DNA from 2 places in the Pseudoalteromonas sp. MEBiC 03607 genome. Region 2 is predicted to be linked to the other one. Evidence: predicted binding sites of a transcription regulator. Region 2 holds the regulator's gene; the other holds the start of a gene.
The links. The regulator ArgR, encoded in region 2, controls arginine synthesis, uptake and breakdown. The targets are predictions, from matches to a motif close to ANTGAATANNTATTCANT.

Region 1: E5N72_RS14880 (OadG family transporter subunit) is a predicted target of ArgR. The motif match lies at 9,480-9,497, and genes of this name have one in related genera.

What each region holds. Positions count from the first base shown of each region.
Region 1 is NZ_SRRY01000001.1:3,275,610-3,287,798, reverse strand. It holds gene ribA (GTP cyclohydrolase II) at 230-856, shown strand; gene E5N72_RS14925 (BPSS1780 family membrane protein) at 935-1,729, shown strand; gene E5N72_RS14920 (regulatory protein RecX) at 1,729-2,181, shown strand; gene alaS (alanine--tRNA ligase) at 2,199-4,799, shown strand; gene E5N72_RS14910 (aspartate kinase) at 4,806-6,023, shown strand; gene csrA (carbon storage regulator CsrA) at 6,117-6,308, shown strand; gene E5N72_RS14900 (YcxB family protein) at 6,335-6,802, opposite strand; gene E5N72_RS14895 (hypothetical protein) at 6,927-7,850, shown strand; gene E5N72_RS14890 (hypothetical protein) at 8,588-8,779, opposite strand; gene E5N72_RS14885 (DUF1328 family protein) at 8,832-9,005, opposite strand; gene E5N72_RS14880 (OadG family transporter subunit) at 9,538-9,786, shown strand; gene oadA (sodium-extruding oxaloacetate decarboxylase subunit alpha) at 9,802-11,574, shown strand; gene E5N72_RS14870 (sodium ion-translocating decarboxylase subunit beta) at 11,585-12,189, shown strand, end outside.
Region 2 is NZ_SRRY01000001.1:3,646,286-3,658,474, forward strand. It holds gene E5N72_RS16570 (TonB-dependent receptor) at 1-53, shown strand, start outside; gene zapE (cell division protein ZapE) at 114-1,226, opposite strand; gene rsuA (16S rRNA pseudouridine(516) synthase RsuA) at 1,285-1,983, shown strand; gene E5N72_RS16585 (methyl-accepting chemotaxis protein) at 2,138-3,712, shown strand; gene E5N72_RS16590 (DUF3718 domain-containing protein) at 3,877-4,254, opposite strand; gene folA (type 3 dihydrofolate reductase) at 4,334-4,825, opposite strand; gene cgtA (Obg family GTPase CgtA) at 4,893-6,047, opposite strand; gene rpmA (50S ribosomal protein L27) at 6,202-6,459, opposite strand; gene rplU (50S ribosomal protein L21) at 6,476-6,787, opposite strand; gene ispB (octaprenyl diphosphate synthase) at 7,198-8,169, shown strand; gene mdh (malate dehydrogenase) at 8,257-9,192, opposite strand; gene argR (transcriptional regulator ArgR) at 9,419-9,886, shown strand; gene E5N72_RS16630 (Dyp-type peroxidase) at 9,883-10,782, opposite strand; gene E5N72_RS16635 (ABC transporter ATP-binding protein) at 10,844-11,887, opposite strand; gene E5N72_RS16640 (iron ABC transporter permease) at 11,884-12,189, opposite strand, start outside.

The DNA.
Region 1 (12,189 bases), 370 kb from region 2:
CATCAATGCTTGCTTTGTGTTTATGTTTTTAGATTATTTGTTGCAGTAAAAACCCCGGCTTTCATAGCGCAAAGCTCGTATCTTCAAGTGGTTTGAGTGTATAATACTTGAATTGCTGGTAACTGCCTCAATATTAGTTATCACTCGTCGTATGTTGCATTCTTACAACCTTCAAGCTGTTGTAATCACATTTGCAGTATCGCATTTATTTTTTAATTTTGGATTTGTCGTGGCGCAAGTAAGAGCAAGAGTCCAGCTAAATGTTGGCAAAAACAGTGATATTCCTGCAGAAATCGTATCTTTTAGTGGTTTAAAAGATGGTCAAGAGCATGTGGCATTAGTATTTAATCAAGCCGACACTGAGCAAGATGTGCCATTAATTCGCATGCATTCAGAGTGTTTAACTGGCGATGTATTTCACTCGTCACGTTGCGATTGTGGTGAACAATTAAATGAGTGTATCGAAATGATGCATCAGCAAGGCGGCATTTTACTGTACTTACGCCAAGAGGGCCGTGGCATTGGTTTATACAATAAGATTGATGCTTACGTATTGCAGTCACAAGGCATGAATACTTACGAGGCGAATAACCACTTGGGTTTTGCTGATGATTTACGTGACTTTTCAGATGCGGTTTTAATGTTAGAGGCTCTTGGGCAAAAGCACGTTAAGTTAATGACCAATAACCCAAATAAACTTAAAGCACTGCGTGATGCAGGCATTGAGGTTGACTCTGTTGTGGGCACGCACGCTCATATTAAAGCAGGTGTAGTAGGCAATCGTGCTTACCTCGAAACGAAAATCAAACATGGTTCGCACATGCTTGATATTAAAAAAATTAAAAAGCCTGAATAAATTTCACAACAGGTGACTATAAACAAGTAGCGCACCCAGTTATACTCGGTGCGTTTTGTCGTTATTGAATGAGAAATTATGTCAATCGAAGTTCGTGTTTTTAAAGCTGGTGCAGGCGTAAAGTGGTTTAAAGCAGGCTGGGAAATCTTTAAGCTGCAACCGCTTACTTTTATCTTAATGCATCTGCTAATAGTGGTAATTAGCTTTTTGGCGCTAGTACTGCCTCTATTGCAAGTTGTTGGTGCGTTTGTGACGCCGTTTTTAATGGCGGGGTTTTATCAAGCTGTGCTCACAAAACAACAAGGTGGGACTATCAGCCAAGCTGATATTTTTAAGCCATTTAGCAACAAAGGAAACCGTATTGGTTTAGTACGAGTCGCTGTGTATCAGATGGCGGCGGGTATTTTATTGGCATTACTGTCTAATTTTATCTTTGCAGATGCTTACGCGGTTATCTCGAGTCAGACTTTTGACCCTCAAAATCAAGCTCATTTGGCTGATTTATTAGCGACCATTTCTATGGGGCAAGTTGCGGTATTTTTATTGGCTATCTGTGTGTATTTAACGGCTTTTGCCTACGCAGTACCTTTGGTCTACTTTCAAAAGCAAAGCAACATGTTTGCGGTGTTAAAAACCTCTTTTATGGTATTTTATAAAAATATGGCACCACTGAGTGTGTATGGCCTTATTTGTGCCGTGTTAATGGTGATCTGTATTCCTTTATCGTTTATTCCTCTATTGGTTTTAATGCCAATTTGTTACATTAGTTTCTTCGTGTCATTTCAGGCTATTTTTATGCCGGTTGTACCAAAAAGTGATGACCAAGCTAATGCGCCTGAATCACCGTCGCAATCAGGACGTTTTGACGCGTAATGGATGATAAAGAACAAAAGTTAAAGAATTACGTACTTTGGTTACTATCTCGACAAGATTATTCGCGTCGGGATCTAACCCGAAAGTTACAGCAAAAAGAGGCGACGCCAGAGTTCACAGAGCGTTTGTTAGATTGGTGTGAGTCACACAACTTTATTAACGAGCAGCGCTATTGTGAAGGGTTTGTACGCCGCCATTTAGCAAAGTATCATGGTGCAAAACGCATTCAGAGCGAAGCGATGGCAAAAGGGATAGACCGAGCATTATTAGATAAGACGCTCGAAGAGTTCGAAATCGATTGGTTTGAACTCGCACAGGACGCATATTTAAAGAAGTTTTCAAATTCAGGTAAAGAACTCGACCAGAAAGAAAAAGCGAAACGTGTTCGCTACTTGATGTATCGAGGCTTTAATTACGAACAAATTGATTTTGCAATGCAAGCACAGCAATAAACGGGTGAGATTTTCACATGCAGCATATGACTACCGCACAGATCAGGCAACAGTTCTTAGACTTTTTTGCCTCTAAACAACACCAAATTGTTCCTTCAAGCTCGCTGATCCCGGGTAACGATGCCACGTTATTATTCAATAATGCCGGTATGGTGCAATTTAAAGATGTATTTTTAGGTGCGGAAAGCCGCCCTTATTCACGTGCAACCAGCTCACAACGTTGTGTACGTGCCGGTGGTAAACATAACGACCTTGAAAACGTAGGTTACACAGCACGTCACCATACATTCTTTGAAATGTTAGGTAACTTCAGCTTTGGTGATTATTTCAAGCAAGACGCAATTAAGTTTGCTTGGGAATTTTTAACTGAAGTTGTAAAACTTCCGCAAGAAAAGCTACTTGTTACCATTTATCACGATGACGAAGATGCTTTCAACATTTGGCATAAAGAAGTAGGTCTGAGTGAAGACCGCATTATTCGCATTGCAACTAGCGATAACTTCTGGTCAATGGGCGATACGGGTCCGTGTGGTCCATGTTCTGAAATATTTTACGATCACGGTGAGCACATTTGGGGTGGTCCTCCAGGTTCACCAGAAGAAGACGGTGACCGTTTCATTGAGATCTGGAACCTAGTATTCATGCAGTTTAACCGCCATGCCGACGGTACAATGGAGCCGCTTCCTAAGCAGTCTGTTGATACAGGTATGGGTCTTGAGCGTATCTCTGCAATTTTACAAGGCGTGCACTCAAACTACGAAATCGATTTATTCCAAGCACTCATTGCAGCTGCGGCTAAAGTGACTAACGCACAAGACTTAGATGATAAATCGTTACGCGTTGTGGCTGACCACATTCGTTCATGTGCATTCTTAGTATCTGACGGCGTTATGCCATCTAACGAAGGCCGTGGTTATGTACTACGTCGTATTATTCGTCGTGCGGTTCGTCACGGTAACAAGTTAGGCGCGAAAGGCGCATTCTTCTATAAGCTTGTTGCTGCGTTAATTGAGCAAATGGGTCAAGCTTACCCAGAGCTTGCTAAGCAACAAGAAATTATCGAAAAAGTACTACGTATTGAAGAAGAGCAGTTTGGTAAAACACTTGAACGTGGTCTGGCAATTCTTGAAGAAAGCCTAGCAGACATCAAAGGTGATGTGATCCCGGGTGATTTAGTATTCAAGCTTTACGACACTTATGGTTTCCCTGCTGATTTAACGGCAGACGTGGCGCGTGAGCGTTTTATGACCATTGATGAGCACGGCTTCCAAGAGTGCATGGCAGTGCAACGTAAGCAAGCACAGCAAGCTGGTAAGTTTGGTGCTGATTACAACCAACAACTTAAGTCTGAAAAACACACAGACTTTAAAGGTTACGATGCAGAGCATTACACAGGCACTGTGGTTGAGCTGTTCCATGAAGGTCAATCTGTTTCTGTACTTGAAGATGGTCAAGAAGGTATCGCAATCCTTGACCGCACACCGTTCTATGCTGAATCAGGTGGTCAGGTTGGTGATACCGGTGTGTTAAAAGTTGCTGGCGGTGAGTTTGTCGTTACTAACACCACTAAGCTTGGTAATGCATTTGCGCACCATGGTCGTGTACAAGGCCGCATTGGTACAAACGATAAAGCAGAGGCAACCATTGATGCAGCACGTCGCGATAGCATCAAGAAAAATCACACTGCAACACACATTTTACATGAAACGTTACGTCAAATTTTAGGTGAGCACGTAAATCAAAAAGGTTCACTTGTTGACCCAGAGCGTTTACGTTTTGACTTCTCACACTTTGAAGCAGTTACAAAAGACGAATTACGTCAAATCGAGCGCGCAGTAAACGATGAAATCCGTCGTAACTTTGCACTTGAAACTGAGCTAATGGCTATCGAAGATGCAAAAGCAAAAGGTGCAATGGCATTATTCGGTGAAAAATACGACGACGAAGTTCGCGTAGTAACCATTGGTGATTACTCAATCGAGTTATGTGGTGGTACTCACGTTAAGCGTGCAGGTGATATCGGTTTATTTAAAATCGTATCAGAAAGCGGTATCGCTGCCGGTATCCGCCGTATTGAAGCAGTAACAGGTGCTGAAGCAGTTGCTTATGTAAGTGAGCAAGAGCAACAACTAAACGATGTTGCAGCGCTAGTAAAAGGTGATAGCAGCACAGTACTTGAAAAAGTAACGGCATTACTTGAGAAATCAAAAGGCCTTGAGAAGCAAATTGCACAGCTTAACGACAAGCTAGCAAGCGCGGCGGGTGCATCGTTACTTGACTCTGTTGTTGAAGTGAACGGTATTAAGCTGCTGGTTGCTGATGTTGCTGGTACTGAGTCTAAAGCACTACGCGGCATGGTTGATGACCTGAAAACGAAGATTGGCTCAGGTGTTATTGCCCTTGGCGTAGCTAATGGCGATAAAGTAAGCCTAATTGCAGGTGTAACTAAAGACCTAACAGGTAAAGTGAAAGCCGGTGAGCTTGTAAATCACATGGCTGCACAAGTAGGCGGTAAGGGCGGTGGTCGTCCTGATATGGCACAAGCTGGTGGTACTCAGCCAGAGAACCTAGCTACAGCCTTAGAAAGTGTAACTGGTTGGTTATCTGAGCGTTCTTAACCACTAGTGGCACTTATCGTCCAAAAATTCGGTGGCACCTCAGTTGGCTCAATCGAGCGAATTGAGGCCGTCGCCGACCTTGTTGTAAAAACCAAGCAGCAAGGCCATCAAGTTGTGGTGGTGCTCTCGGCTATGTCGGGAGAAACTAACCGTCTTATTCAACTCGCTAAACAAATCGATTCTCGACCAAGCGCCCGTGAGCTTGATGTACTGCTTACCACAGGTGAGCAAGTGTCTGTTTCTTTACTGGCAATGGCTATTATTAAACGTGGCCACTCAGCGGTAAGTTTGCTGGCTGATCAGGTCAACATTCGCACCGACAATATGTTTGGTAAAGCGCGTATTGAAGAGGTTGCAGCGACTCGTTTAAAGCATGAGCTTGAGCACAACCGTATTGCTATAATCGCAGGCTTTCAGGGCCGAGATATCGAAGGTAATATCACCACACTTGGCCGAGGTGGTACTGATACTTCAGCAGTTGAGATTGCGGGGGCGATTAATGCTGACGAATGTCAGATCTATACCGATGTTGATGGCGTATATACAACTGATCCGCGTATTGAACCAAATGCTCGTCGAATGAGCCATGTTACTTTCGAAGAAATGCTCGAAATGGCGAGTTTAGGTGCTAAGGTATTGCATATTCGTAGTGTAGAAGCGGCAGGAAAATACAATATACCGCTCAGAGTACTATCGAGTTTTAACCCAGATCAAGGGACCTTGATCAGTTTTGAGGAACCGGAAGTGCAAGCAAATATTGTGTCAGGTATTGCTTTCAATCGTGATGAAAGTTTGATTTATATCAATCAAATGCAATATGGGATTGAAAACCTGGCTAAAATTACGAAACTTTTTGCAGAGTTTGGTATCGAAATTGATATGATTAATCAAGTTAATCATAACTTTGAAAAAATAGACTATGCTTTTACTGTGCACACCAATGATTATGAACAAGCATTGGAAGTTTTAACCTTAAATCAGGCTGCGCTTGGCGCAGATTCTATTAAAGGAATAAGCAATGTTGCTAAGGTGTCAGCAGTAGGAGTGGGGATGAAGTCACACTCTGGAGTAGCAAGTTTATTTTTTAATGCGCTTGCCGAAGAAAACATCAAAGTCATTTTGGTGTCGACATCTGAAATTAAGATTTCAGTTCTAATAGACGAAAAATATTTAGAGCTGGCAGTACGTGCGCTGCACAAAGTTTTTTTAACTGAAAATGAATAAGATTTAGAGTTTTTACTTACTTTTAAGTCTAGATTTCATTAGAATGTTTTTGACGCGGAATCTTTTAATTTTTTGGAATATGGGAGCAAGAGAATGCTAATACTAACTCGTAGAGTAGGTGAAACCCTTATGATCGGTGACGAAGTTACAGTTACTGTTCTTGGTGTTAAAGGAAATCAAGTTCGCATTGGTGTTAATGCGCCTAAAGATGTATCAGTACATCGTGAAGAAATCTACATGCGCATCCAAGCAGAGAAATCTAACCCAAATCCGGGCAACGTTTAATCAGCGAAAGATATTTTAAGAGCCACTCATTGAGTGGCTCTTTTATTTAGTTCTGCAACAATCTCTTCATTTAGCGCTTTTTTAGACAGGTATTGCATACCTCGACTAGCTTTCAAAATATAGCCTCGCTCAGTCTCAATTATGTCTGTGATTTGTTGCCATGTTAGTTGATAGTGTTTATAGGGATTTTCGGCTTTAACACCTTCATCATCAAACACGATAGTTACTTCACTACCTGAAGCACGACTCATCATTTGTCTGGCCACCCACCATGGACGTTTATAATAAAACGATAAGCACTCCACTACCGCAAGCATTATCATAAAACTACCTAAATAATGGTTTTCTAACTGGTAAAAGGCAAGTAGGCCTAATGTTATGAGCAATGCTAACAGAGGATATTTAGGTTTAGCCTGAGATGAGTAGGGTAAAGACTCATCAAAGCACTCGTAGTAATACGGTTTATCTAATGTGTAAGTTGTAGTTAATGTCATTCGTGGACTCACTTAATTTGCTGATAGCAGTTTAACATTGATAAAAAAAATCTGCCGCAGTTGGTTTTCATTTAGTTGTCATTGTGAGAGCTTAAGGTATGTGTATTTTAAAGGTGTAAGCTATATGTTTGTTAGTTCAATGTCGTTAGCACTTGCAATGACTACAAATACTTTTTTGGTTATGGGCGATATGCCATACACCCCGATAGATGAAATTAATCTCGCAGAAGGCGGAAAAATTGCCAAGGCAATCGCAGCGACACCTCATGAATTTTTGATGCACTTGGGCGATATGAAATCGGGCTCACTTGCATGCACGAATAAGCTTTTGCAAACTAACAAGGCGTTACTAACATCGTTGACCGAAAAACCTTTTATTTATACCCCAGGTGATAATGAATGGACCGATTGCGACCGAGAAAAGCTATCTGTGCGTTTTGATGAGCTTGAGCGGCTAAGTTTTATCAAACGCTTAATGTTCGACGATGCCTATACACAAAAAGCAAAGCGGCTACAGGGTTATGCGACACAAGCTGAGTTGCCAGAAAATGCCCGGTGGCAATTTAATGGCATTGAGTTTCGTACCTTGCATATCTCGGGCACCTTTAATGGTCGCTCGCAAATCTTAAAAAGTGATAAAAACGCAGCACTGGATGCCGCCGATATGCGTGATAAATACAATCTCGTTTGGCTAAAGCAAGCACATGTTCATCAGGATGCTAAGGCCTATGTGTTTGGCTTTCAGGCAGATATTTACCACCCAACCAGTAAATCCGCTTGCAGTGAGTCACAGCGCGCCGATTGTGATGCCTTTAAAGTATACCGAGATGCCATCAGCGATTTTGCAAAGCATACCAATAAGCCAGTGCTCGTGATGCATGGTGATACAGGGCCATACTGTACACAACAGTTAGCGAGTAACTTAACGCGCTTAAATGTCCCCGGTGATTTTGCCGTAAGTGATGTCGCAAAAGTGAGTTTTATCGACGGTCAGTGGCACATAGCGAGTGTAACGACAAACGTGCTCCTCACTAAGGAATGTGAGTGATAACGTTGGGTAGAACGGAGACGCACTCAGAGCCATCAGCTTTCAGCCGTCAGCTATCAGATTAAAACCCAATAAGTTAGCGAGTTTGAGGCTCACGTAGGCGTGAAATTTATTTCGCGCGATGTTTCTTAAATCTACGTGTAAGTCGTAGGTCGGGCTTCAGCCCGTCACTATATCAGTGATTAAGCATGTGTCGCCATAATTGACGACCAATATGACATAGGTTAGAACGGAGTGAAACCCAACAAGTTAGCGGGTTTTTATGGGAAAGAGTAAAGTTGCTAACTTGAGGCTCGCGTAGGCGTGAAATTTATTTCGCGTGATTTTCTCAATTAATGCGGCTGTAAGTCGGGCTTTAGCCCGTTATGTATGAGTGATAAAACATGTGTCGCCATAATTGACGACCTACGTGACGTAGGTTAGAGCGGAGTGAAACCCAACAAGTTAGCGAGTTTCTATGGGAAAGAGTAAAGTTGCTAACTTGAGGCTCGCGTAGGCGTGAAATTTATTTCGCGCGATTTTCTCAATTAATGCAGCTGTAAGTCGGGCTTTAGCCCGTTATGTATGAGTGATAAAACATGTGTCGCCATAAATGACGACCAATATGCCATAGGTTAGAACGGAGTGAAACCCAACAAGTTAGTAAGCTTCTTGACACAAGCAGTAGGCAACCTAAAGTTGCTAACTTACAAACACAAAAAAGCGGCACTAGGCCGCTTTTTTCGTAAGGGGTGATATTAGCAGTTAGTTTCTTCTGCTTTAACACCTTCTTTAACTTCTTCACATGCATCTTCAACTGCATTTTGTGTATCAGTGATTGCTTCATCTATACGCTCACCGGCTTCCTCTGCTGAATTGTCTTCACAACCCATAATGAATAAACCTGAAAATAGGGCGATAGTAGCGGCTTTTAAAGTTGAATTTTTCATAACTAAATTCCTTGTAAATTAAATATTAGGGTTAATTAAATTTTAACTTGCTTTACTTAGGTACGTTGCCTCTAAGAGCACCTGACACTAACGAAATAACAAGCAATACTAAAAAAATGAAAAAGATAATCTTAGCAATGCCTGCTGCGGCTCCAGCAATACCGCCAAAACCTAACACTGCAGCGATTAATGCAATAACTAAAAAAGTAATGGTCCAGCGTAACATAGTGGTCTCCTTGCCTAATTAATTTTTCAAATGGTCGAGTTGAATAAAGCGAGTTTTATGCCAAACATTATTATCATTATATTTCAGTCACTTAGCGGTTTTTGTGGGCGGGGCATGGTTATTCTTTTGGTAACTTTTACGATCAAGCGTGTAACTTATTCATAGTGATATTTTTTCATATTAATTAAATTCATTTTATATTTAGTTTTGTCTTTATTGGTAAGACCAATTTCACGCTTTGTCATGAGTTGTTACTGTAACACCTTGTTAAGCAGGGTTTTTGAACAGAACTTGCTTTTCGTCGGTTTGTTTTAATATAACTGATGGCTATATTCATTATTTTTATCATCTATAACGTAAGGTTAATTGCTGAAATAGTATGGTGTTAATTAGTTGTGCTCTATGTTATTTTGAGTTTAATTGGTTTTACCAATTTACAATAGGCTATACAAATTATTTTTGTTTGTTATTATTGCTGAATAAATATTTAACAAAAATGATTTTTTATTTTTAATCATCGAAGGGGAGTTGTATGGATATTGGTGAATTGCTCACAACTGCAGGCAGCTTAATGGTAACAGGCATGGTTGGCGTGTTTGTTTTTCTGAGCATTTTAATATCTGCGGTTATTTTAATGTCGAAAGTTGTAAGCCGATTCGATGATCCTACAAGTGTAGAGCCAACACGAACAGCAAAAATTCAACCTCAACAGGGTGTGCCTCAGGCACATATTGCCGCGATCAGCGCTGCAATTGCACAATTTCGAAATAAACAAAAATAATGGGGCAGCTTAAACATGGCTAAATTAAAACTTACAGAATTAGTATTGCGTGACGCTCATCAGTCTTTATTGGCCACGCGTATGCGCTTAGACGACATGCTACCCATGGCTGAAAAACTTGATAGTGCAGGTTATTGGTCTATTGAATCATGGGGTGGAGCAACCTTTGACTCATGTATCCGTTATTTAGGTGAAGATCCTTGGCAACGTATTCGCGAATTAAAAGCGGCAATGCCAAATACTAAACAGCAAATGCTATTGCGCGGACAAAACCTTTTAGGCTACCGCCATTATGCGGACGATGTTGTCGAAAAGTTTGTAGAACGAGCCCATAAAAATGGTGTAGATGTGTTCCGAATTTTCGATGCTATGAACGATGTACGTAATCTTGAAACTGCAATTAAAGCAGCGGTTAAAGTAGGCGCACACGCTCAAGGTACTATTTCTTACACCGTAAGCCCAGTACACACACTTGATATGTGGCTTAAACTTGCGAAACAGCTCGAAGAACTAGGCTGTCATTCTATTTGTATTAAAGATATGGCTGGTTTATTGAAGCCATATGATTGTGAGCAGTTAATCAAAGGTTTAAAAGAAACCGTATCTATTCCTATCGCGATGCAATGTCACGCGACGACAGGATTAAGTACTGCAACTTACCAAAAAGCTATAGATGCAGGTATCGATATGCTTGATACCGCAATTTCGTCTATGAGTATGACTTATGGTCATAGCGCCACAGAAACAATCGTGTCGATTGTTGAAGGCACAGAGCGAGATACCGGCCTAGATTTAAACCAACTAGAAGAAATTGCCGCTTACTTCCGTGATGTTCGTAAAAAATATGCTGCTTTTGAAGGTAGCCTAAAAGGTGTTGATGGCCGTATCTTATTAGCACAAGTGCCAGGTGGTATGTTAACTAACATGGAAAACCAGCTTAAAGAGCAAGGTGCTGCCGATAAGCTTGATCAAGTATTACTTGAGATCCCACGTGTTCGTGAAGACTTAGGCTATATTCCACTGGTTACTCCAACCTCTCAAATTGTCGGTACGCAAGCGGTACTTAATGTATTGACTGGTGAGCGCTATAAAACGATTACCAAAGAAACCGCAGGTGTACTTAAAGGTGAGTACGGTGCAACGCCGGCTCCTATGAATAAAGAGCTACAAGAACGTGTTTTAGATGGCGCAGAAGCAATTACTTGTCGTCCTGCTGATAAACTTGAACCTGAACTTGAGAAGCTAGAAGCTGAATTATTAAAAGAAGCTAAAGAGCAAGGTTTAGAGCTTGCTGATGATGTGATTGATGATGTGCTCACCTATGCATTATTTCCACAAATTGGTCTTAAGTTTATTAAAAACCGAAATAATCCTGATGCATTTGAAGCTATTCCTACAGGTGAAGTTGCTAAGCCAGAAAGCAAACCAGCTGCTGCAAACTCAGTAAAAGCTGAGCAATACAGCGTTAAAGTTGATGGCAAAGTTTACGATGTCGTTGTAGCACAAGGTGGTGAGCTTAAAGAGGTGACTTTAAAAGACAGTGAGTTAATTCCTCAGTCTGCTTCAGCGTCTGCTGGCGAAACTTTAAACGCGCCATTGGCGGGTAATATTTTCAAAGTGAAAGTAAAGCCAGGCCAAACAGTAAACCAAGGTGATGTAGTTATCATTATGGAAGCGATGAAAATGGAAACTGAAATTCGCGCTGCACATACCGGCACGGTTGCTGAAGTTTTAGTTGCCGAAGGTGATTCTGTTGCCACTGGCGATGCATTAATCGCGCTGGCGTAGGAGACAGAGAATGGATGGTCTTTTAAATCTCTGGCATGCAACAGGTATCGCTAACTTTACCTTTCCTGCCTTGATCATGATTGCGGTTGGTTGCTTATTGTTATATCTAGCAATTGCTCGTAATTTTGAACCCTTGCTATTGTTACCAATAGGCTTTGGGGCGATCTTAACGAATATTCCTGCTGCAGGCTTATCTGAACCGGGTGGACTGCTTTATTATGTGTATCACATAGGGATTGATTCTGGGGTGTTTCCACTTCTGATCTTCATGGGGGTTGGCGCGCTGACAGACTTTAGTGCCTTGATAGCAAATCCGCGTATGTTGTTGCTAGGCGCGGCTGCGCAGTTTGGTATTTTCGCTACTTTATTTGGTGCAATTCTACTTAACTTTATTCCGGGCTTTGAATTTACGCTACAAGATGCATCGGCAATTGCCATTATTGGTGGTGCGGATGGTCCAACGGCTATTTTCTTAGCATCTAAATTGGCACCAGACTTACTTGGGGCTATCGCAGTAGCGGCTTATTCATATATGGCACTAGTGCCAATTATTCAGCCGCCAATTATGCGTGCACTAACAACGCAAGCAGAGCGCGAAATTCAAATGCCACAACT
Region 2 (12,189 bases):
ACGGCGGTGGTGCTGGTCGCTACGTGTATGTAGGTGCTCAATATAGCTTTTAACCATTTCATATGAAGATCCCCAGCTAGGCTGACAACAAAGGCGCATTTAAAATGCGCCTTTTATCTTTTCCAGCTTTGCATCTCAACTAGTCGAGACTCGGTACGCGCATACTCAAATGCCAGCTTTTGCCCTTGATATAAATCGCTTATACCGACCTCGGCCGAGATCACCAGTAATCGGTTGCGATCATAAAACTCATCAACCAAAGCAATAAAGCGCCGTGCTTCATCATCAAAAAAGTGTTCTTGTAAATCCTGTTTTTCTCGCTGATAACTATCTTCAATGCCATGCACAATTTGTTTGCCCGTTGCTCCGCGCCCCATTACCGGCACATTGAGTAAATAAACACGCTGAAAATACTCTGCCAAGTAAATGTAATCCGCAGTGCTTCTGGGCCCTGAGCAAAGTGTCATAAAGTCAAACATAATGGCGTCTTGAGCTTGCATTACACAGCTAAGCTTGCGATGGCAAACCTCTATCGTTGTTTGCCTCTGTATTGCTTGCTCTTGTTTTAAAAAGCGCTCTGTTAGCGCCTCTTTATTATCAATAAAGTAATGTTCGGTTTGTTTACCAAAGCGAAAGCGATGATCTGTATGGCCTTCAACACTCAGAATATGGCAATGATCATTTAATAAATCGATAGTGGGTAAAAAGCGAGCTCGCTGTAAACCGTTACGATACAACTGTTCCGGTTGGCAGTTCGACGTTGCCACTAACACGACTTGCTGCGAAAACAAGGCTTTAAATAAGCCTCCTAAGATCATGGCATCGCCAATATCAGACACAAAAAACTCATCAAAACAAATCAAGCGAATGTGCTCTGCCCATTCTTTAGCAATCACATTTAGCGGATTTTTTTGCCCTTGCAACTCACTTAAACGCTCATGCACTTGCTTCATAAAATGGTGAAAATGCAAACGGATTTTACCCTCAATGCTAACTCGTTGATAAAATATATCCATTAGCATTGATTTACCGCGACCAACAGGGCCATACAAATACACACCTTTAATCGGCTTTGCTCTTTGCCACCAATGACTTGGCGTTGTTAGCAATTGTGATAACTGATCCAGTGCGGTTATAGCTGCTCTTTGAGCGACATCCTCAGTTAAGTTGCCATTCGCTATCTCTGTTTGGTAGTGCTGTAATATTTGTCCTTGCTTTACTGTCATAGGTAACTAGTATCCGCTATACTCGCCGCCATTGTAGCTGACTAAAAATGTGATCCCAATGAAATTTCCATGCCGTTTAGATAAATTTATTAGCCATATTGCTGAGTTACCGCGCAGTAAGACCAGAGCTGGTATTAAACGCAAATACGCCACTGTTAATGGTGAGGTGATTACCTCATTCGATTTGTCTGTAACACAAGATGATGATATTCGCTGGCAAGGTGAGCCTCTAGTATTTTTAGGTAAACGCTACTACATGCTACATAAGCCTGCAGGTTATGTATGCGCTAATAAAGATGAGCTTCACCCTACTGTATTTGATTTAATCGATGAGCCAAACATGAGCGACTTTCATGTTGCAGGTCGATTAGATATCGATACCACAGGTTTAGTGCTGATCACTAATGACGGCGACTGGTCGCATAAAATTACCGCACCAAAGCATAACAAATTCAAAACGTATTTAGTTGAAACTCAAGAACCTATTGAAGACGAGGCAATTGCAGCGTTAGAGCAAGGGGTGCAATTGCACAACGAGAAAGAGCTAACTCGCCCTGCTATTGTTGAAAAACTTGCAAGCTACAGCTTACGCCTTTCAATTTGCGAAGGTAAATACCATCAAGTTAAGCGAATGCTTGCCGCTGTAGGTAATAAAGTTGTTGAATTACATCGTGAAAAAATAGCTGATATTACTCTTGATGAAAACCTTGCAAGCGGTGAATATCGAGCGCTTACAGAAGCCGAACTGAAGCTCTAAATAGGTACTTGAGCAAATATCATGATAACGCTGTCATTTTTACTTAATAAAATAATACAAACGTGGTAGAAGTAATAAGGGGAAATAATAAAGGAGGCTGACTGTGTTATCAGGATTAGCTTTAAAAACAAAAATCACCTTATTTGCTATCGCTATGTTTATTGCGTTATCTGCGATAGCTTTACTTGGCTTACAATCTTTACGCCATGCCAGCGAAAGCGACAACATCGCGCGTATCAACCAGCTCATGAAGAGCACCACCAATATTGTTGAGCAATTTGAGTTGATGGTTAAAAACAATCAACTCGAAGAAGCACAAGCAAAGAAGCTTGCTATTCAGGTGCTTCGTGAAAATAAATACCACGAATCAGAATATGTTTATGTTGTCGACAACAACTTAGATTTTGTTGCGACTCCTCACGACCCTGAACTGCACGGCACCAGCTTTAACGATTTTAAAGATGCCAGTGGCAACAGCATCGGCCGTATGGTCGAAAACCTCGTGGGTAATACAACCAATAAAATCATCACCTATCACTGGGATTCAGTGCGAGATGGAGAAACCGTTGATTTAACCTCTGTAGTACAAAAAACACCGCTGTTTGGCTGGTATGTTGGTACAGGCATTAGCGCCAAGGAAGTTGATGAACGTTATTGGAATACCGCAAAGTGGTTGCTGGGTTTATCAATGCTCATCACTATTGCACTTACTTTTGCTATTGCTCGCTTTGGCTCATCACTCACCAATGCCTTAGGCGGCGAAATTGACGAAGTAATCGGTATTGTTAAAAACGTTTCTCGCGGCAACTTAAACTCACATATTCGCCAAGATGCCCCACCTGAAAGCATTATTGCTGCTATGCATTACATGCAGCAAGGCTTACGTGGCGTTGTGGACGGTATAAAAGGCGTTACAGATAGCCTAAAGAACCAAAGTCTTGATAACGAATCACGTTCTGTTGAGCTCGATAAACTTACTCGTAGCCTCAACGAAGAAACTCAAATGGTTGCTTCTGCTATCACTGAGTTAACAGCTTCGGCGCAAACAGTTGTTGAACATGCAGAACAAGCGGCCTACTCAGTGCAAGAGGCGGAGCAACAAGGTCAAAGTGCCAGCCACTTAACCAGCGAAGCCGCTGACACTATCGCGCTTTTAGAGCAACAAATTGACAGCGCTGGTAATAATATTCAAGTGCTTGATGATGAAGTAAATAACATCGCAAATGTGCTCAGTGTTATTCAAGGTATTGCTGAGCAAACTAACTTACTTGCGCTTAATGCTGCAATAGAAGCTGCGCGCGCCGGCGAACAAGGGCGAGGCTTTGCTGTGGTTGCCGACGAAGTTCGCGGACTTGCTCAGCGCACACAAACCAGTACAGAAGAAATACGTAATATGATTGGCAAGTTACAAGCAGCAACTCAGGATGCCAAGTCTGCTGTCTCGCTAAGTATTTCAACCAGTGAACAAACAGTGCAAAAATCCACCAAAGCCAATGATGAGTTAAAGCGTGTTGCCAGCTCACTAAGTGCCATAGCACAAATGAGCGACCAAATCGCAATTGCCGCTAAAGAGCAACTCGATGCAGGCGAAGACACTGCCAAACGTATCGTTATCATCTCTGATACAGCATCACAAACGGCAGATGTTTCTAATCAAGCGCACACAGCAACTGATCTAATTAAAGGTCTAACAACTGATTTAGAAAAGGAAACTGATAAGTTTAGTTAACGATTAAAAACACGAATGTTGACTAAAGCCTAGCCTATCGCTGGGCTTACTCTTTTTATTGTCTTAGCATGATTAAGCATTATTACGTATTATTACGTATTGGCATAATACAAATAAAAAACCGCACTCTGTGCGGTTTTTTCAAAATCTGTTTACTTTTAGTATTAAAGACCTGCGCGGTCCTTAATAACAGCGATTAGTGGTGAACCACCATGGCCATTTGCTTCAGCCCATGCGATGTCAGCACCATCTTCTAAAGAGCTTTTTGATAAGTTCTTAACAATGTACTCACCAGTATCAGCAGCACCGCTCTCGATAGCATGACGAAGCATATTATTACCATTACATTTTACAGCGTCAAAAATGTTACGAATTTTAACACGTGAGCTCTTAAGCTTATCACGTAAACGGTTTTTATCATCTGCCGCGATATATTCACAGATAGATACAGCTAATTGGTCATCAGCTTTCGCTGGTGCGGTATACGCAACCGAAGCCGAAACAACTGCCGCCACGAGTAATAAGTTAGATAACTTCATCATATTTTGCCCTTATGCAATACTTTCTTCGTAGAAATATCGGACATTATTATACCAACCAATTAGTTTTACCGCAATAATGTTACGAATTTTTATACAGGGTTACAAAGGTATACGAATAAGGGTTTTTGTTATCAGGCTGATGCTGTTCTTGCTCAGCAACCGTCCAATTAGCAACACTTTCGTAATCTGGAAACTGAGTGTCACCTTCAACTTCAAGATCGATGAACGTTAAATATAATCGCTCAGCCTGAGGTAAAAACTGTTCGTAGATATTTCCGCCACCAATAATCATGACTTCTTCAACATCAGCGACTAATGCCAACGCTGCCTCAGGCGAAGTGACTACCTCAATGCCTTGTGCACTATAATCTGCATTACGAGTAATAATAATGTTTTGACGGCCAGGTAATGGACGACCAATTGATTCAAAAGTTTTACGCCCCATGATCACCGGCTTTGCCATGGTTACTTTTTTAAAGTGTTGCAGATCGGCAGGTAAATGCCATGGCATTTGGTTGTCTTGACCTATTACTCGGTTATTTGCCATAGCAGCAATCATTGAAATTTTCACACTAAACCTTAATACTTTTTTCTTATTAATAAAAAAGGAGCGCATGGCTCCTTTTCAGTTTCAAATTTTATCGTTGGTAGATAACTTCTACATCGTAGTCATCATCGTCCCAGTCGTCATCCCAATCATCATCGTCTTGAGATGTTGCTTTCTGATGGTAAGTATCCCACTTAAATTCAACTTCTTCTTTCTCTTCTTCAGCGAATTTTTCTTTCGGCATACTATCAAGCAGCGCCATGATGTCATGACATAATGCTTGGGTATTTTGCTTATTTGCTGCAGAGATGCGGTAAACATTAGTTTCTTCACCTAGCTCTTGAGCAATCTCATTACATAGCGCTTCGGCTTCATCTTCCGGCAATAAATCAATCTTATTGAAAACTAACCAACGCGGCTTTTCTGCAAGTTTAGGGCTGTATTGGTGCAGCTCGTTAATAATTGCAAAGGCATTATCAACAGGGTTAGTGCCATCAACTGGCATAATATCAATAATGTGTAGTAATACACGACAACGCTCTAAGTGCTTTAAGAAGCGAATACCAAGGCCTGCACCTTCTGAAGCCCCTTCAATAAGACCTGGAATATCAGCAATCACAAATGATTTATTTGCATCAGGACGAACCACGCCTAAGTTAGGAATTAGCGTCGTAAACGGATAATCCGCCACTTTTGGTTTCGCTGCTGAAACACTGCGAATAAACGTTGATTTTCCGGCATTTGGTAAGCCAAGTAAGCCAACATCTGCAAGTAACATTAACTCTAAACGTAGGCTGCGAACTTCACCAGGTGTACCTAGTGTCTTTTGACGTGGTGCACGGTTAGTACTTGATTTAAAACGTGCATTTCCCAAGCCATGGAAACCACCTTTCGCAACTACAATTTTTTGACCATGTTTAGTTAAATCACCTAGTGACTCTTCAGTGTCAACGTCAGTGATACGCGTACCTACAGGTACTTTAAGCGTCAAATCAGCGCCCTTTTTACCTGTCATGTTACGGCTTTGGCCATTTGTGCCGCGCTCTGCTTTATGAAAACGCTCAAATTGATAGTCAATTAAGGTATTTAAGTTTTCATCGGCTTGTAGATAAACGCTGCCGCCATCGCCGCCATCGCCGCCATCAGGACCGCCGTCTGGTACATATTTTTCACGTCGGAAAGATACGACACCGCTGCCGCCATCACCCGCGTCACAACGAATTTCTACTTCATCTACAAACTTCATGATTACTCACTTTAAGATTGGCTTGTTAATAACTCTATTATATACCTAAGCCCTTCTGATTGCAGGCTTAGCTTAGATATATATTTATACGCCTTATTATTTGCCTTAAAACAAAAAACCCCGCAAAGGCGGGGTTTTTCAAATATCGAGATGATTACTCAGCTACGATATTTACGTATTTACGGTTTAAAGGACCTTTCTGTTCGAATTGAACTTTACCATCTGCTTTTGCGAAGATAGTGTGGTCTTTACCGATACCTACGTTTGCGCCAGCGTGGAAACGAGTACCACGTTGACGAACAATGATGCTACCCGCTAGAACTGATTCGCCACCAAAACGCTTAACACCTAGGCGTTTGCTTTCTGAATCGCGACCGTTACGAGTACTACCAGCTGCTTTTTTATGTGCCATTTCTCAGTACCTCTAATTAAGCGCTAATGCCAGTGATTTTAACTTCAGTGAACCATTGACGATGGCCCATTTGCTTACGAGAATGCTTACGACGTCTAAATTTAACAATCTTCACTTTCTCACCGCGACCGTGTGAAACAACCTCAGCTGTTACTTTACCACCGTTTACGAACGGTACACCGATCTCGATTTTCTCACCATCAGCAACTAAAAGTACTGAATCAAATTCAACTGCTGCACCAGTTTCAACGTCTAATTTTTCAAGACGAATTGTTTGACCTTCAGTCACACGGTGCTGTTTACCACCACTTTGGAAAACCGCGTACATAATTAACTCCGTCTGTGCGCCCTCAAATCGACGCAACTAAAATATTCTTCAATAGGGCGCGAAGTTTACGCTAATGCGCAAAAACTAGCAAGCCTCTTTTGCTATAAAATGAATAAAAAATAGCTGCATTGAGAGCAATTCAATATTTTTCCTTATTCTATCCTAAAAACACCGTATGCCAAGCGGTTTTTACGATCTCATGACAATTAAATTAACACGTCAAAAGCGCCGTTAAATAAATGCAAGCATGTTTACTATTCAACCAAACAACTACAATTAACTGTTCAAATTTGATTTAAAATAAAAAACTTTACAGTGTTTTTTTACTGAATCAGCACAAAATATCGAGCAAGTGCTTTTTTTGTTGTACAATCAGCCTCGTATACCCATAAATATTGGCTCGGAGATCAATGGATATAAAAGCTATCCAGACGTTAATCGATCATGAGATGAATGACGTCAATCAACTTATACATGCCCAAATGCGCTCAGATGTCGCATTGGTCAATCAACTCGGTTTATATATAGTAAACAGCGGTGGTAAGCGTGTTCGCCCTATGTTGGCCATTTTAGCAGCAAAAGCTTTAGGCTATGAAGGTAAAGACCACATTACACTGGCCACTATCATCGAATTTATTCACACTGCAACTTTACTGCATGATGATGTTGTTGATGAGTCACATTTACGTCGTGGTACGCCTACAGCAAATGCTGAGTTTGGCAATGCCGCTAGCGTGCTAGTTGGTGATTTTATTTACACACGCTCATTTCAGTTGATGGTTGGTCTTGGTAAAATGCCAATCATGGAAATTTTAGCTGATGCAACGAATGTCATTGCTGAAGGTGAAGTATTACAGCTAATGAACTGTAACGATCCTGACACCACAGAGCAAAGCTATATGCAGGTCATTTACAGCAAAACAGCTAAGTTATTTGAAGCAGCAACAGGCCTTGCAGCAATTATCACTGAACAAGATGATAAAACGCTTGAGGCATTAAACCTTTACGGCATGCATTTAGGAACAGCCTTTCAGCTTGTTGATGATGTGCTTGATTACAACGCCGATGCTGAGCAACTTGGTAAAAACATTGGTGATGATTTAGCCGAAGGTAAACCTACCTTACCGCTTATTTATGCCATGCAAAAAGGCACGCCAGAGCAAATCAAGCTCGTTCGTGAAGCAATTGAACTTGGCAATGGTATGGATCACCTAGACAGCATTCTTGAGGCGTTAGCTGATACCAAAGCACTTGAGTTTACAATGCAAAAGGCAGAGCAAGAGGCTGATAAAGCCATCGCCTGTATTGCATTTTTACCAGAAACGCCATACAAGCAAGCATTAGAGAGCTTGGCACGCATCGCCGTTGCCCGCGATCATTAAACTCTATTTATTCGAGCCATTAAAAAAGCCTGCATATGCAGGCTTTTTTGTTTTAGGTGCTTTAATAGCACCTATCATCTATCGGAATTAACCGTTGATGAAATCAACACCTTCTTGGATGTCTTTATTAAGCGTTTCAAGCATGTCGTTTTTAGCTTGCTCTTCGAAAGCGCTTAATTCACCGTAAGAAAGAATTTCTTCAACACCGTTCTTACCTAAACGTACTGGGTGTGCAAAGTATGCTGCGTCACCGTTTTCAACTGCAACGTATGCGTAATCAACTACTTCTTCACCTTGTAAGCCTTTAACTAAAGACATACAGAAACGTGCTGCTGCTGCACCCATTGAAAGAGTCGCTGAACCGCCACCCGCTTTAGCGTTAACAACTTCAGTACCTGCGTTTTGGATACGTGGAGTTAATGCTGCCACTTCTTCGTCAGTGAAAGTAACACCTTCAACTTGAGATAGAAGAGGAAGGATTGTAGTGCCTGAGTGGCCACCGATCACTGGAACTTTAACGTCAGTAGCGCTTAAACCTTTAAGTTCAGCAACAAATGCTTCTGAACGGATCACGTCAAGTGTTGTGATACCGAATACACGGCCAGCATCGTAAGTACCCGCTTTTTTGAATACTTCAGCAACGATTGGCACAGTGCCGTTTACTGGGTTAGTAATGATACCAACTAACGCTTTAGGACAGTTTTTAACGATGCCTTCAGCTAATGTTTTGATGATACCTGCGTTTACGTTGAAAAGGTCCGCACGGTCCATACCCGGCTTACGCGGCATACCCGCTGGGATAAGAACGATATCACAACCAGCTAAAGCATCGTCTAGGTTATCAGCACCGAAACCTTCAACTTTAACGTCTGTTGGGATGTGAGAAAGATCAACCGCTACACCAGGAACAACAGGGGCAACATCGTATAATGATAATTCAGAACCTGCAGGTAAACTTGTTTTTAATAATAAAGACAATGCTTGGCCGATACCGCCAGCTGCGCCTAAAACAGCAACTTTCATTGGAATTCTCCGTAATTTGAGGTAGGAAATATTTGTGGCCCTAAAGATAATGAAATTAGCGACTAAAAACAAATTTATCCTGCTTATTTCGCGTATAATTTCGACCATAGTTGTAAACTATACTGTAAACACACAGCATTTAGGGCGAGAAATGTAAACTAGTACTGCATAAGTATGCAGAGTTGTGTAGAATTACTTCACGTTTTATGACTACAGATACGGCAACATGCAACCACAAGACAAACAAGAAGCACTAATCAAAGCGTTCAAAGCGCTATTAAAAGAAGAAAACTTCGGCTCACAAGGTGAGATTGTCGAAGCATTAAAAGAGCAAGGCTTCGACAACATAAGCCAAAGTAAAGTCTCTCGCATGTTAAGCAAGTTTGGCGCGGTACGCACCCGTAATGCAAAACAAGAAATGGTGTATTGCTTACCCGCTGAAATGGGAGTACCAACAGCGAAAAGCCCGTTGCGTCAACTCGTTATCGATATTATGCATAACGAAATGATGATTATTATTCGTACCAGCCCAGGTGCAGCACAACTTATCGCGCGCTTACTAGACTCATTAGGTAAAGCTGATGGGGTACTTGGTACAATTGCAGGTGACGACACAATTTTTATCGCTCCTGCAAAGATTTCTGAAATAGATGTCACGCTTGATCGCGTGCGCACTTTATTCGATACAGTTTAAAGCTGCTTCAAAAAGTTTACTGACGGGGCGAAAAACGCCGACCCCATATCGGCTTGAGTAAAATCAAGCCAATGGTCGTAGCAATCGCCCTGCCCCAAGCGACTCTTTAATACCTGCTCAAACGCATCACCTTGCGCGGCACATGACACCATTAAAATACCCTGCTTATGAACATCACCAAACGGCATGCTCTGATTAAGTATCAACGGCTGGCCATTTTCATCTTTTAGTTCACTACGCACTGCATGACTAGTTTCGAGTGCAGGCATAATTAAGGTGTTATCAAGCCGAGTACGCCCCATAATTTGCTCTTGCTCTGATAACGACAAATGTTGCCAAACACTTAAATCGTGCACAAAGCGCTGAACATGAATGTAGCTGCCTTGATCTTCAAAATGCCCCGGTCTGTCTATCAATGCGGTACTGCGTTTTTGTCTACCATGAGGGGTGTCACCCGCATAAATAAAGCCGTTAAAGTCGCGGCCATCTAAAAAACGAAAGTTACGCACTTGCTCCACAAGCTCTACATCTGGCGTAAATAATTTAAGGATCTGTAGGGCAAAAAGATGGTTAACATCTTCACGGTCTGAACGAATTTGTACAAATAAATCAAATGGCTGTGCACTCATAACATGTTCACTATGAGTCACATTAGGAAAGCTTTGTAATTGACTTGGAATAAACTCAGGCAAAATATGCGGCCAATATTGCGCACCAAGCGCAACCACGCACGACAGCATGGCTTCTGAGAACTGATCCGCAAACTCATCTTGAATGACGCTCACGCGTTTTAGCTTTTTACGTAATGACTCGTCATGGCCATCATAAACATTAAAAAACAGGTGCAAACCATGTAAGTTTGCTTCAGCACAAATCCCAGATTGCGCTTGCGCCATAGTGAATCCTTAGCTTCTCGTTATTTGCACCTAGCCAAGAATTCAAGATTGTTAAGCAGTACTAATCATGAAAAAAATTGACTGTGTGCGGCATTATTTTTATTTTTACAGGCTGCTCAACTGCAAACACGCGGTCTTGCTCTGCAGCGACTTCACACTCCTGCCCCGCTATATTCACACGATAAACATAACGTGTGCCTATAAAGCGTCTGTGCAAAATTGTCAGGCTATTTTCATCACTCTGATCAGCTTCACATAACTGAATATAATGAGGCCGTACATAAACTTGCCCTTGTTTGTGAGCACTGTTATTTACTGTGAGTGAATGTATTACACCAAACGCCGTTTCGTATTCAGTTGGCGTTAAGACTTTCGCCGTTAAGTATATGCCTGTACCAAGAAACTCTGCAACCTCCTTTGAGTTAGGTTGGCTAAATAACTGTTCTGATGAGCCTTGTTGGGCTATTTTTCCACCATGCATTACAGCCAAGGTGTCAGCAAACGCAAACGCCTCTTCCTTCGAATGGGTAACAAACACTGCTGATACTTGCTGAGCTTTAATGATACGACGGATGTCGGCAATTAACTCAAAGCGAACCTGCGTATCGATATTAGAAAATGGCTCATCAAGTAATAACAAGCTGGGTTTATAAGCAAGCGCACGAGCAATTGCAACACGCTGTTGTTGACCACCTGATAATTGATGCGGATAACGTTCTGCACAGCCAGTTAACTTAACTAAGCTCAGCATTTCATCCACGCGATCACGCTTTTGCGACTTACTCATATTGGTTAAACCAAATGCAATATTGTCGCTCACCGATAAGTGAGGAAATAACGCGTAATCTTGAAACATCATGCCAATATTACGTTTTTCTGGTGCAACAAAATGCTTGTCGTCATTAACAACAAGCGAATCAATGCTCATAAAACCTTGTGAGGGCTCTATAATTCCGGCAATCGCTTTTAACGTCGTTGTTTTACCGCAACCACTTGCCCCCAGCAGGCAAACGATTTCGTCTTGTTCAACATTCAAGTTAAGCGCATCCAATACCTTAGTGCCATTGTATTGATAAGCTAAATTTTTAATTATCAAATGACTCATGAATGATTTTGCTCCATCGAACGATTAACGAAATACAAAGGAATAAGCCCGACTAACACAATAAACAGGGCCGAGATAGACGCTAACTCTAACTGCTCATCACTAACATATTGAAAAACATGAGTTGCAAGAGTTTCAAAATTAAACGGTCGTAATAACAAGGCCGCGGGTAGCTCTTTCATACATTCAATAAATACCAGAAGCCCAGCGGTTAAAATGCCGCGTTTAAGTAAAGGCAGATGTACTTTATACAAGGTTTGAAATGCACTTTTACCCATAGATTGACTTGCCATATCAAGAGA